3 regions of the Geodermatophilus sp. SYSU D00742 genome follow, and region 2 is predicted to be linked to each of the others. Evidence: predicted binding sites of a transcription regulator. Region 2 holds the regulator's gene; each other region holds the start of a gene.
What was found. Region 2 encodes LexA, which represses DNA repair genes until DNA is damaged. Its sites were predicted from a motif close to TCGAACANNTGTTCGA; they were not measured.
Positions count from the first base shown of each region.

Region 1: a site for LexA is predicted at 2,475-2,490, ahead of dinB (DNA polymerase IV). Genes of this name have one in related genera too.
Region 3: a site for LexA is predicted at 1,662-1,677, ahead of dnaB (replicative DNA helicase). Genes of this name have one in related genera too.

Region 1 is NZ_JBJGYJ010000022.1:135-4,406, forward strand. Features, by position in the region: partial or broken gene ACI78V_RS15235 (transglutaminaseTgpA domain-containing protein) at 1-236, shown strand, start outside; gene ACI78V_RS15240 (hypothetical protein) at 249-587, opposite strand; gene ACI78V_RS15245 (DUF3040 domain-containing protein) at 672-1,070, opposite strand; gene dinB (DNA polymerase IV) at 1,257-2,459, opposite strand; gene ACI78V_RS15255 (BatC protein) at 2,751-3,041, shown strand; gene ACI78V_RS15260 (cupin domain-containing protein) at 3,350-4,272, shown strand, end outside.
Region 2 is NZ_JBJGYJ010000004.1:140,105-144,376, forward strand. Features, by position in the region: gene ACI78V_RS04480 (TIGR03617 family F420-dependent LLM class oxidoreductase) at 1-616, opposite strand, end outside; gene ACI78V_RS04485 (hypothetical protein) at 659-805, opposite strand; gene ACI78V_RS04490 (PfkB family carbohydrate kinase) at 867-1,805, opposite strand; gene lexA (transcriptional repressor LexA) at 2,001-2,753, shown strand; gene ACI78V_RS04500 (hypothetical protein) at 2,936-3,997, opposite strand; gene ACI78V_RS04505 (phosphatase PAP2 family protein) at 3,969-4,272, opposite strand, start outside.
Region 3 is NZ_JBJGYJ010000012.1:41,163-45,434, reverse strand. Features, by position in the region: gene rpsR (30S ribosomal protein S18) at 26-262, shown strand; gene rplI (50S ribosomal protein L9) at 265-720, shown strand; gene ACI78V_RS10495 (RidA family protein) at 856-1,251, opposite strand; gene dnaB (replicative DNA helicase) at 1,776-3,146, shown strand; gene ACI78V_RS10485 (hypothetical protein) at 3,223-4,110, shown strand; gene ACI78V_RS10480 (fatty acid desaturase family protein) at 4,189-4,272, opposite strand, start outside.

The DNA of each region.
Region 1 (4,272 bases), on a different contig from region 2:
GGCTGGCGCGGGCGGAGGAGGCGGCCAGCTACGCCCGCCCGGGCAGTGCGCCGACGGCGGGCGCGGACCTGGCGGCGGCGCTGGCGACCGCCCGGCGCGGGCTGCTGGCCGGCGCCTCGCGGCGGGCACGGCTGCGGGCGCTGCTGGTGCCGCCCTCGCTCGGCCGCGCGGCGCGCGACCTGACCGCCCGGCTGCCGCGGCCGGGGTGGGGCCGCCGGGCGGCGCTGCGCGGCTGAGGCGCCGGTGGCTCAGGCCGGTCCGTCGACCTGCAGCCGCAGGAGGCGCTCGGTCAGGTCGGTCAGGGGCACGGGGAACCCGTCGCCGCCGGCGGAGAGCACCGCGGTGCCGATCCCGGCGCCCAGCCAGCCGGGGATCTCGGCGAGCAGCGTGTCGAGGTCGAGGAACACCGGTGCCTCACCGGGGTCCCCGTCGGTGCCGGCACCGGCCGCGGCCAGCTCCGCCGAGGCCCACAGGGGGACGACGTCGCGGCCGTCCTCCCCGGCCCACGGGACGATGCCGTCGTCGTCGCCCCAGCCCCACAGCCCGCGGGCGGCGGTCAGGGCCTGCCACACCTGCTCCTCGGACACGGCTCCTCCTGCGGTCGTCGGGGCCCCGACGCGCGACAGCCGCCGTCCCGGTGGGGACGGCGGCTGTCGCGAGGGGCGTACGGGCTACTGGTCGTAGCGGCGGCGGAAGCGCTCCTCGAGCCGGTTCTTCAGCGGCTGGCGGCGGGGCTTCCCGGCCCGGCCGCTGCGCCCGGGGGCGGCGGCGGGCCCGGCGGGGCCGGACTCGACCACCCCGGTGGCCGACCGGTAGTTGAGGACGGCGAGCGCCAGGCCACCGAAGGCGACCAGGAACCCGAGGACGCCGAGGGGGACCGAGGGAGCCACGGCGCCACCGACGAGGACGGCCATGCCGACCAGGAGCAGGAGGGCGCCCAGTTGCAGCTTGCGGCGGGCCTTGACCCGGCGGTCACCGGTGCGGACCTGCGAGGCGAACTTCGGATCGTCATCGACGAGGGCGCGCTCGATCTGCTCCAGCAGACGCTGTTCGTGCTCGGAGAGCGGCACGTCGACCTCCATTGGGCCTGAACACATCCCGTCGGAGGTGCCGCCGACGGTGACAACGAGGATACGAGCCCTTTGCGGGGCGCGAAAGGCGAGTCGTCCCCGACCCGTCGTGATCACTCTCGCGGGTGGGTCGGGAACTCCACGGAGAGGACGAACGGGAGCCGTCCCGGGTTCCTCGGACGGTGGTCACCGGGCGCGCTGCCGGTCGCGGTGCAGCAGGGTCGCCGGGCGCACCGCGCCCGCCCCGAACCGGCGGGCGGCGCGGTCGGCGGCGAGCTCGGCCTCCCGGCGGCCGTGCTCCCGGGCGCCCAGCTCCAGCTGCCGGGGCGCGGCACCGGCCTCGACCAGCCGCTCCGCGCGCACCCCCACCAGCCGGATCCGGGCCCGCTCCAGGCCCAGGGCGTCGAACAGCGCGCGGGCGGTGTCGTAGAGCTCCTGCCCGACGTCGGTCGGCACGTCGAGGGTGCGGGACCGGGTGATCGTGGCGAAGTCGGCGAACCGGACCTTGATGCTCACCGTGCGGGCCAGCCAGCCACCCGAGCGCAGTCGGCCCGCCGTCCGCTCGGACAGCCGCAGCAGCTCCCGGTGGACGACCACCGGGTCGTCGACGTCCGTGGCGAAGGTCTCCTCGTGCCCGGCGGACTTCTCCGGCTCGTCGGGCACCACCCGGCGGGGGTCACGCCCCCACGCCAGCGCGTGCAGCGAGGCGCCGGCCGCGGGACCCACCGCCCGCTGCAGGGTGCGCGCCGGCACGTGGGCGAGGTCACCGACGGTGCGCAGCCCCAGGCGCAGCAGCACCTCCTCGGTCTTGGCACCGACCCCCCACAGCGCGCCGACCGGCAGCGGGTGCAGGAACTCCATGACCTCGGCGGGCCGGACGACGAGCAGGCCGTCGGGCTTGGCCCGGGTGGAGGCCAGCTTGGCGACGAACTTGGTGCCGGCCACGCCCACCGAGCAGGTGATGCCCTGCTCGTCGTAGACGCGGGCGCGGATGTACTCCCCGATCTCGGCGGCGTCGCCGAGCCGCCGGCCGGCCCCGGAGACGTCGAGGAAGGCCTCGTCCAGGCTCAGCGGCTCCACCAGCGGGGTGATGGAGCGGAACAGCGCCATCACCGCCCGGGAGACCTCGGTGTAGAGCGCCATGTCCCCCGGCAGCACCGTGGCCGTCGGGCACAGCCGCAGCGCCCGCGAGGTGGGCATCGCGGCGTGCACCCCGTACCGGCGCGCCTCGTAGGTGGCCGAGGTGACCACCCCGCGGTTGCCGGCCCCACCGACGATCACCGGGGTGCCGGCCAGCTCGGGGCGGCGGCGCACCTCGACGCTGGCGAAGAACGCGTCCATGTCGACGTGCAGGACGCTGCAGCCGGCAGCACGGGCGGACTGGCTCATGACCCCTTCCCGACCTCGAACAGGTGTTCGACGGACGGGAGGACGGTAGCGCCCCCGGCCCGGTCCGGGCACCTCGACGCGGCGCACGTGACCGGGCTCGCGAGGTCACGACACGGCCACGGCACCCCGGGCGCGGGACCACGAGCGCCGGCGGGGAGACCCGTGACCGAGCCGTTGCCGAGCCGCCGTTCCCGCTGGTCGGCGTGGGTGTGTGAGAGCAGGATCGGTGAGGTACAGCACGCCCGGAGGGCCACCGCCCGGTGGCCCTCGACCCGATCTGATCGGAGACCCATGGCGCTCGACGACGATGACATGACCACGGCCGGCGTGGGTGACGGTGGCGCGGACGGCGGTGCCGACTCCGGTGCCGACGGCGGGGCCGACAGCGGCGCGGGCCACGGCCCGGCGGACGGCGGCGCGGGTGACGGTGGTGCCGATGGTGGCGCGGACGGCGGTGCCGACGGTGGCGCCGACGGCGGGGCGGACGGTGGTGCCGACGGCGGCGCGGACGGCGGTGCCGATGGTGGCGCCGACGGCGGGGCCGATGGTGGCGCGGACGGCGGCGCGGACGGTTCGGCCTGACTGAGACCCCCACCGCGCAGGGCCGGCCGGGGTCCCGGCCGGCCCTGCGCCGGTGCACCGCCCTCGACCCGCAGGTCTTCGCCGACGAGTACTGGTCCCGCCAGCCACTGCTCACCCGTGCCGAGCAGACCGGGGGGTCCTTCGCCGACCTGCTCGACCTGGCCGCGGTCGACGAGCTGCTGTCCCGCCGGGGTCTGCGCACCCCGTTCCTGCGGATCGCCAAGGACGGCGCCGTCGTCGACCCCAAGCGGTTCACCACCTCCGGCGGCGCCGGAGCCGAGGTCGCCGACCAGGTCTCCTCCGACGCGGTGCTGCGGCTGTTCGCCGACGGCAGCACCGTCGTCCTGCAGGGCCTGCACCGGCTGTGGCCCCCGCTGATCGAGTTCGCCGACCAGCTCGCCGCCGACCTGGGCCACCCCACCCAGGTCAACGCGTACATCACCCCGCCGTCCTCGCGCGGGTTCTCCCCCCACTACGACGTGCACGACGTCTTCGTGCTGCAGGTGGCCGGCGAGAAGCACTGGCGCATCCACGAGCCGGTGCTGGCCGACCCGCTGCGCACCCAGCCGTGGAGCGACCGGTCCGCCGCCGTGGCTGCCGCCGCGGGAGGCGAGCCGGTCATCGACGCGGTGCTGCGCCCCGGCGACGCCCTCTACCTGCCCCGCGGCTACCTGCACTCGGCGGTTGCGCTGGGCGAGATCAGCGCGCACCTGACCATCGGCGTGCACCCGGTCACCCGCTGGGCGGCCGCCGAGTCGGCGCTCGACCTCGTGCGCGTGCTCGCCACCGAGGACCCCGAGCTGCGCCGCTCGCTCCCCCTGGGTGTCGACCTCGCCCAGCCGTCGGCGGTGACCGCGGACGTGACGGCCGTCGTGGCGGCGCTGAAGGACTGGCTGGACCGCGTCGACCCCACCGAGGTCGCCGACCGGCTCCGCTCGCGGACCTGGGCCCAGGTGCGGCCCGAGCCCGTGGCGCCGCTGGCCCAGGCGACCGCCGCCGCGGCCCTCTCCCCCGACACCGTGCTGCGGCTGCGCGGCCGGCTGCGCACCCAGCTGCGGGAGCCGGTCGGCGACCGCGTGACGCTGGTCGCCGGCCGCCGGTCGCTCGAGCTGCCCGCGCAGACCCGCCCCGCGCTGGCCGCGCTGCTGGCCGCCGGCGAGCTCAAGGTCGCCGACCTGCCCGGGCTGGACGACGCCGACCGGCTGACCCTCGCCCGGCGGCTGGTCACCGA
Region 2 (4,272 bases):
CGGAGACCGCGAGCCCCTCCTCGAGCGCCGGCAGCGTGCGCTCCCGCAGGTAGCGGGCGGTGGTGAACGCGTGCGCGAACAGCCCGTCGGCGACCTCGCCGGCCAGCCGGGTCATCGCCGGCCCGACCGCGGCCAGGTGCACCGGCGGCCCACCCCACTCGTGCGGCTCGGGGCTGAAGACCGGTGTCATGAGGGTGTGCGTGTAGTGCTCGCCCCGGAAGCGCAGCGGGGTGCCCTCCTGCCAGGCCGTCCAGATGGCCCGCAGCGCGGCGACGTACTCGCGCATCCGGGGCACGGGGGAACTCCACGGCATGGAGAACCGCCGCTCCACGTGGGCGCGGACCTGGGTGCCCAGCCCCAGCACGAGACGGCCGCGGGTGTAGCGCTGCAGGTCGTGCGCCGTGGCGGCCACCGTCATGGGGGAGCGGGCGAAGGCGACCGCGATCGCCGTCCCGACCTGCAGCCGGGTGGTGGCCCGGCCGGCCACCAGGAGCGGCAGGAACGGGTCGTGGTCGGTCTCGGAGGTCCAGACGCCGGCGTAGCCGCGCCGTTCCAGCTCGCGGGCGACCCCGGGGACCTCGTCGAGGTCGGCGGGCAGGGTGGCGTCGAGCAGCACGGCCCCGGAGCCTGCCGCACGGGCCGCCCCGCCCGCCAGCGCTCAGGGGGTGTCCGCACCCTCGCCGGGCAGCTCCTGGCCCTCGGCGGGCTCCTCGCTGCGCGGTGTGCGGCCGTCGGCCGTGTCCTCGCCGGGCGGGTCACCCTCGGCGCGCTCGGCGGTGCGGGGCGGGCGCTCCGGGTCGGTCATCGTCGTCCTCCTCGGTCGGCTCGGTCCGGTTCGCCGGGCCTGTGCCCGGGGGACCGGCTGCTCAACCGCGCAGCGTGGTGGCCGGCGGCAGCTCGCGGCGCAGCCGGGTGACGGCCCCTGGCCCGGGCAGTGCGCCACGGGCGCCGGGCCCCGTCGTGGACAGCGCGGCGGCGGTGACCGCGACGGCGACCGCCCTGGCCGGTGCGGCCCCCTCGGCCAGGGCCGCGCCGAGCGCGCCGCAGAAGCAGTCGCCGGCCCCGGTGGTGTCGACCGCCCGCACCGGGGGCGGGGCCTGCAGCAGGGCCGGGCCGTCCGCGGGCACCAGCAGCGCGCCGCGGGCCCCGAGGGTCACCACCACCGTGCCGGCCCCGAGCGAGCGCGCCAGCTCGGCGAGCTCGGCAGGCGTGCGGTCGGCGGGTGCCGCGCCGGACAGCGCGACCAGCTCGTGCTCGTTGGGCACCAGCACGTCCACGCGGGCCAGCAGCTGCGCCGGGAGCGGCTGGGGCGGGGCGGGGGTCAGGACGACCGTGCCGGCCGCGGCGGCCGCGGCGGCCGTCACGGTGGCCAACGGCACCTCGAGCTGGAGCAGGACCACCCGCGCCCGGCGGACGGGATCGACCTCGACGTCGGCCGGGCGGAGCTCGGCGTTGGCGCCCGGGACGACGACGATCAGGTTCTCGCCGCTGCCCTCCTCGACCGGGATCGTCGCGCTGCCGGTGGGTGCCTGCGGTGTCCGGAGCACGTGCCCGACGTCGACGCCGACCCCGGTGAGCGCCGCCAGCTGCCGCTCCCCGGGCGGGGGGGGGGGGGGGGGGGGGCCGCGGGCGCCCCCCCGGCCCCGCCCCCCCCCCCCGCCCCCCCCCCCGCCCCCCCCCCCCCCCGGCCCCCGCTTCACCCGGGACTCGTCGGGCACGGGGACCGCCCGGAGTCGGGGCCGCCACGGCACCTGCACCGCGTCGTCGAAGTCCAGCACCGCTCGCTGCACGCCTGCCACGACCACTCCTCCCGCCGATCACCGAGACCGTCGAACAACTGTTCGAACCGGACGTCTGTGCGTTGTCTACCGGATGGCTCCGACGAAAGCCACACCGACCCGGGGCCACTTCGAACACGTGTTTGATCGTGCGCCTCCGGCGCGCTACCGTCGGCCCGAAGGACGAGACGCGCTGCTTGGGCAGGCGACGAGGAGGCGACGGTGGCGGAGAAGAGCGGTACGTCGGGGCGCCGCCGGCGGACGGCGGTCCCGGCGGCGACCACCGAGACGGCGGCCGTGCGCACGTTCCCCGACCGGGGTGAGGCCGGCGATGGCCTCACCCAGCGTCAGCGGCGCGTGCTCGAGGTCATCCGCGACTCGATCGAGCGCCGGGGCTACCCGCCCTCGGTGCGCGAGATCGGCGAGGCCGTCGGCCTCTCCTCGGCGTCCTCGGTCGCCCACCAGCTGACCGTGCTGCAGAAGAAGGGCTGGCTCCGGCGCGACCCGAACCGGCCCCGCGCACTCGACGTGCGCCTCCCGGGGGACGCCACCGGCGAGCCGGTGCAGCCGGCGGCGGTGGCGGGTCCCGAGGAGACCCCGGCCCCGACCTACGTGCCCCTCGTCGGCCGCATCGCCGCGGGTGGCCCGGTCCTGGCCGAGCAGGCCGTCGAGGACGTCTTCCCCCTGCCGCGCGAGCTGGTCGGCGAGGGCACGCTGTTCATGCTCAAGGTCGCCGGCGACTCGATGGTGGAGGCCGCGATCTGCGACGGTGACTGGGTCGTCGTGCGCCAGCAGCCGACCGCCGAGAACGGCGAGATCGTCGCCGCGATGCTCGACGGCGAGGCCACGGTGAAGACCTACAAGCGCCGCGACGGGCACGTGTGGCTGCTGCCGCACAACCCGGCGTACGAGCCCATCCCCGGCGACGAGGCCACCATCCTGGGGCGCGTCGTCACGGTGCTGCGCCGGGTCTGAGGTCCGGCCGGATCGGTCCGCCGGGGTCCGCCGCCCCGGCGGACCGTCTGCGCGTCCCCGCGCCCTCCCACGGCCCCGCCCCACGTCCGGGCGCCGCGCGCGGCCGAGCCCGTGGCCTCCTGTCCGACGGGCCCCTTGACCTGCCCGGTCCACCCCCGTCCCGGCCGGGCCACGTCGGCCGATCAGGTGCGGCGGCGCAGCTTCCCGCCCACCCACACGAGGGCCGTGGCGATCACGGCGGCGACCACCGCGGTCGGCACGAGCGGGATCCCCCCGTCGGAGGCGGTCAGCAGGCCGGGCAGCCCGTCGTCCGCCGACGCGGGCGCCGCAGCACCCGCGCCGACAGGCGCCTCCGGGATCGGGACGACGGTCACGTCGCTCGGCACACCCTCGCCCGCCACGACGACCCCGTTGCCGTCCGCGGTGAAGCTGATCGCCTCGCCCTGCGGTGCGTCCGGCAGCGCCAGCCGCACCGGCTCCGCCGCGAACGCCCCTGCGACGTCAGAACCCGACAGCGGCCACACGTAGGCGTCGGTGTACGTCCGCAGCGCCAGCCGGCTCCCGTCGGCCGACACCGCTCCCCCGGTCACCATGAGCTGACCGGCTCGTCCCACCGGACCACCGGTGGTGCCGGTGAGCGTGAACTCCACCCCACCCACCTCGGTGAGGGCCACCGTCCCCGACTCCACCAGCGCGGTCACCGGCCGGTAGACCGCGCTGGCGCCGAGCACCTCCTTGGAGACGAGGTAGGGGGTGCCGTCGGGCGCCAGCAGCAGGGCCTCGACGTCCCGCGGGCCGTCGGGGTAGGTGAGCCGGTGGACCGCGGTGCTGCCGTCGGGCCGCAGCGCGATCAGCGCGACCGTCTCCCGGGTGCCCTGGTTGTCCCCCGTGTCGGCCAGCCACACCGTCCCGTCGGCACCGACGGCGAGGTCCTCGGGGTCGTAGGGGTCCATCGGCGCGCTGCGTACGGTGAGCACCTGGCACGTGGCGTCCAGCACGAAGACGTCGAGCTGCTGGCCGCCGTCGTTGATCGCGAGCATCCGGTCGCCGACCACGACGAGCCCGGACAGCTCCGGCAGGCGGGGATCGGTGATCTGGCACTGCGTCGTCGGAGCGGGCGGCGCGGAGTCCTCGGCGGACGCCGGCGGAGCGGCTGCGAGGACGAGCGTCATCGCGAGGGCCGCGCCCGCGCCGAGACGTCGCCCTGCGGCGCCGCTACGCGGATGGCCGGCCAGCTCGGGCACCGACCCAGCGTGACAGCACGACTGCGTCCAGCGCGTGAACCACGCCCAACAGCAGGATGCCGACCGCCGCGCCGACGACGGCGTCGGTGACCCAGTGGAAGTCCAGCGAGACCATCGCGACCCCGGTCGCCACGGGCCCCGCCACGCTCAGCAGCCGGAAGGTCCGCTGCACGGCGGGCGCGAGCCGGAACTCGACCGCCTGCCAGCGGGCCACCCCCCACATGAGGACGGCGTTGGCCACGTGCCCCGAGGGGTAGGAGGCGCCGTCCCGGTGG
Region 3 (4,272 bases), on a different contig from region 2:
ACCTCTTCGTAACTGGAGAACCCCGGTGGCCAAGCCCCCCATCCGCAAGCCGAAGAAGAAGGTCTGCCAGTTCTGCAAGGACAAGGCGACCTACATCGACTACAAGGACACGACCCTGCTGCGGAAGTTCATCTCCGACCGCGGCAAGATCCGTGCCCGCCGCGTCAGCGGCAACTGCAGCCAGCACCAGCGGGACGTCGCCGTGGCCGTGAAGAACAGCCGCGAGATGGCCCTGCTGCCCTACACCTCGACGGCGCGCTGACCATGAGCACCCAGAAGCTGATCCTGACGCAGGAGGTCACCGGTCTCGGGTCCTCCGGTGACACCGTGGAGGTCAAGGGCGGGTACGCCCGCAACTACCTCCTGCCCCGCGGCCTGGCGATCCTCGCCACCCGCGGTGCCGAGAAGCAGGTCGAGTCGCTGCGCCGGGCGCGTGCCGCCCGCGAGGTGCGGTCGCTCGAGGAGGCGCAGACCGTGGCCGGCAGCCTGTCCGGGCTGACCGTCCGCGTGCCGGCCCGCGCCGGTGAGGGTGGCCGTCTGTTCGGTCGCGTCACCACCGCCGACGTCGTCAACGCCGTCACCGCCGCCGGTGGGCCGGCGCTGGACCGGCGCCGCGTGGAGCTGCCCAGCAGCATCAAGACCACGGGCCAGCACACCGTCACCGTGCGGGTGCACCCCGAGGTGACCACCCAGCTGGCGATCGAGGTCGTCCCCGGCTGAGGGAGATCCCGTCCTCCCGTCCTCCCCGAGCTCCGGGTGGGACCGGGGACGGGGCCGCCCGTGAGGGGCGTCGGACTCCGGTCCGGCGCCCCTCACGGCGTTGTGGCCCCCGTGCAGGGGGCAGAGGGGCCTCCCTCAGTCGACCGCTGTCGCCTCGATCTCGACCATGAGCTCCGGGAAGGCCAGCCGCGTGACCCCGACGAGGGTGGAGGTGGGCCGGATGCCCGCTGCCGCGAACCGCTCGGCGAGGGCGGCCCAGGCGCCCATCATCCCGTCGACGTCGGTCGTGAAGACGTTCAACCGGACGACGTTGGCGAGCGTCATGCCGCCGTCCTTGAGCACCGCCTCGACGTTGTCGAGGGACAGGGCCACCTGGGCGGCGAGGTCCCCGGCGTGCTGCGGCACGCCGTCGGGGGACATGGCGGCCTGACCGGAGCACACCAGCACCCGGCCGGCGCCCTCGACGAGCTCGGCCTGGTTGAAGCCGAAGGCCACCGACCAGGGCCACGGGTTCACGGGGGTACGGGTCACGGGCACGGGTCCTCCCCTCATCGGCCGCCGTCACGGGGCCGCGACGGTCGGCGGACAGGGCCCCATGGTGGACCCCCGACGGCCGTGTGTGGAGTTGTGGACGTGTGACCCGTGGGACGGGTGGTCACCGGTCCGCGACACGCCGGGGCGACGACACCCGGATTTCTCCGTGATTTCTCCCGTCCACAACCGGTGGGTGGTCCCCTCGCAGGTCAGCGGCGGGATACGGGGACATGTCCCCGGCCGTCCCCCGCTGTCTCCACATGTCGACACGTCTGTGTCCACCGACTTGTCCACAAGTTGTGCAGAACGGGGTGCACAGCGGTGTTGGACTGCTCCGTCCCGGCTTCCTAACGTCCTCCCCGAGCCACCACCGGCACGTTCTGTCGGTGCCTGGCGGTAGCAACGAACCGAACAGACGTTCGAGTCTGGCGTACGACGTTTCTGGTGCTTCCCCCACCAGGCCCCGGCCCGCGGCCGGGGTCTGTTCGCGGGTGCGCCGGTGAGTGGATGGAGGACCCTCCGTGGCGGTGGCCGACGAGTTCAGCCGACCGATGCCGACGGCGCCGGCGTACGACCGGCAGCCGCCGCAGGACGTCGCGGCCGAGCAGTCGGTGCTCGGCGGCATGCTGCTGAGCAAGGACGCGATCGCCGACGTCGTCGAGGTGCTGGCGGGGCCGGACTTCTACCGGCCCGCGCACCAGGTGATCTTCGACTGCATCCTCGACCTGTACGGGCGCGGTGAGCCGGCCGACGCGATCACCGTCGCCGCCGAGCTCAACCGCACCGACCAGCTGTCGAAGATGGGTGGCGCGGTCTACCTGCACACGCTCATCCAGTCGACGCCCACGGCGGCCAACGCCGGCTACTACGCCGCGATCGTCGCCGAGCAGGCCGTGCTGCGCCGGCTGGTCGAGGCCGGCACCCGCGTCGTCCAGCTGGGGTACGGCGCCGCGGGCGGCAAGGGCGACGTCGACGACATCGTCGACCGGGCGCAGCAGGAGATCTACGACGTCACCGAGAAGCGCATGAGCGAGGACTACGCGCGCCTCGAGGACGTCCTGCAGCCGACGATGGACGAGCTGGACGCGATCGCCTCCCGCGGCGGCACCGCCCGTGGCGTGCCCACGGGCATCCGCGACCTCGACGAGCTCACCAACGGCCTGCAGGCCGGCCAGATGGTCGTCATCGCGGCACGTCCCGGTGTGGGCAAGTCGACGCTCGGACTCGACATCGCGCGGTCGGCGACGGTCAAGCACCACCTGCCGGCGGTCATCTTCTCGCTGGAGATGAGCAAGCACGAGATCACGATGCGTCTGCTGTCGGCCGAGGCGAAGGTGCCGCTGCACCACATGCGCGCCGGCACCCTGTCCGACGAGGACTGGTCGAAGCTGGCCCGCCGGATGGGCGAGATCGCCGACGCGCCGCTCTACATCGACGACTCCCCGAACATGACGATGATGGAGATCCGCGCCAAGGCGCGCCGGCTCAAGCAGCGCAACGACCTCAAGCTCGTCGTCATCGACTACCTGCAGCTGATGACGTCGGGCAAGCGGGTGGAGAGCCGCCAGCAGGAGGTCTCGGAGTTCTCCCGTGCGCTGAAGCTGCTGGCCAAGGAGCTCGAGGTCCCGGTGATCGCCATGAGTCAGCTGAACCGTGGGTCGGAGCAGCGTCAGGACAAGAAGCCGATGCTGTCGGACCTCCGCGAGTCCGGCTCGATCGAGCAGGACGCCGACATGGTCATGATGATCCACCGCGAGGACATGTACGAGAAGGAGAGCCCGCGGGCCGGCGAGGCCGACATCATGCTGGTCAAGCACCGCAACGGGCCCACCGCCAACGTCACCGTCGCCTTCCAGGGCCACTACAGCCGCTTCGTGGACATGGCGAACTGAGGGGACGCCTCACCTGCGGCGGGCCCGGAGCGGTCCCCGCTGCGGGCCTGTCGGCGGTCTGCGCCAGGCTGGCCCCATGAGCGTCGACCTCTCCGCCGCTGCCGGCTTCATGGCCACCTCCGCCCGGCTGCTGGACCGCCGGCGGTTCGAGCGGCTGTTCGGGAACGGGGACGGCGACGCCGTCCTGGCCGCGGTCGAGGCGTACCGCAACCCCGACGGCGGCTACGGCTGGGGCCTGGAGCCGGACCTGCGCTCGGGCACCAGCCAGCCGGGCGGGGCACTGCACGCCCTCGAGGCCTTCGCCGACGTCGTCCCGGAGACGACCGGGCGGGCGCGGGAGCTGTGCGACTGGCTGGAGGCGGTCACGCTGCCCGACGGCGGGCTGCCGTTCGCACTCGCGGTGCCCGACCCGGCCGGCTGCGCACCGTTCTGGGCCTCCGCCGACGCGACGTCCTCGTCGCTGCAGATCACCGCGGTCGTCGCCGCCATGGCGCACCGGGTCGCCGAGCACGACCCCGCCGTGGCGGCCCACCCGTGGCTGGCGCGGGCCACCCGCTTCTGTCTCGCGGCCGTCCGCGGGCTCGGCGCGGAGCCGCACGCGCTGGAGCTCGCCTTCGCGGTGCGGCTCCTCGACGCGGCGCACGCCACCCACCCCGAGGCCGGGGAGCTCCTCGACCGCCTCGGCCGGCACGTCCCTGCCGACGGTTTCGTGCACGTCGCCGGCGGCGCCGAGGAGGAGTTCATGCGCCCGTTGGACTTCGCGCCCCGGCCGGGCCGCCCCGCGCGTGCCCTGGTGACGCCGGAGGCCGTCCAGCGGGAGCTGGTGCGGCTCGCCGCCCACCAGCAGGACGACGGCGGCTGGCGGGTCGACTTCGACAGCTACTCACCCGCCGCGGCGCTGGAGTGGCGCGGCAACCGCACGATCGAGGCGCTCACCGTGCTCCGGGACAACGGCGCCCTCTGACCACGGCCGGCGACCCCGCGACGACGGCGTCCCCGGCGCCCGGGAGCGGGCACCGGGGACGCGGCGGTCGAGCAGGGGTCAGGCGGCGGCCTCGGCCATCAGCCGGCGGCGCACCCTCGGCGACCCGGTGGCCATCTTGTAGAGCTTGCCCAGCTGCGAGGG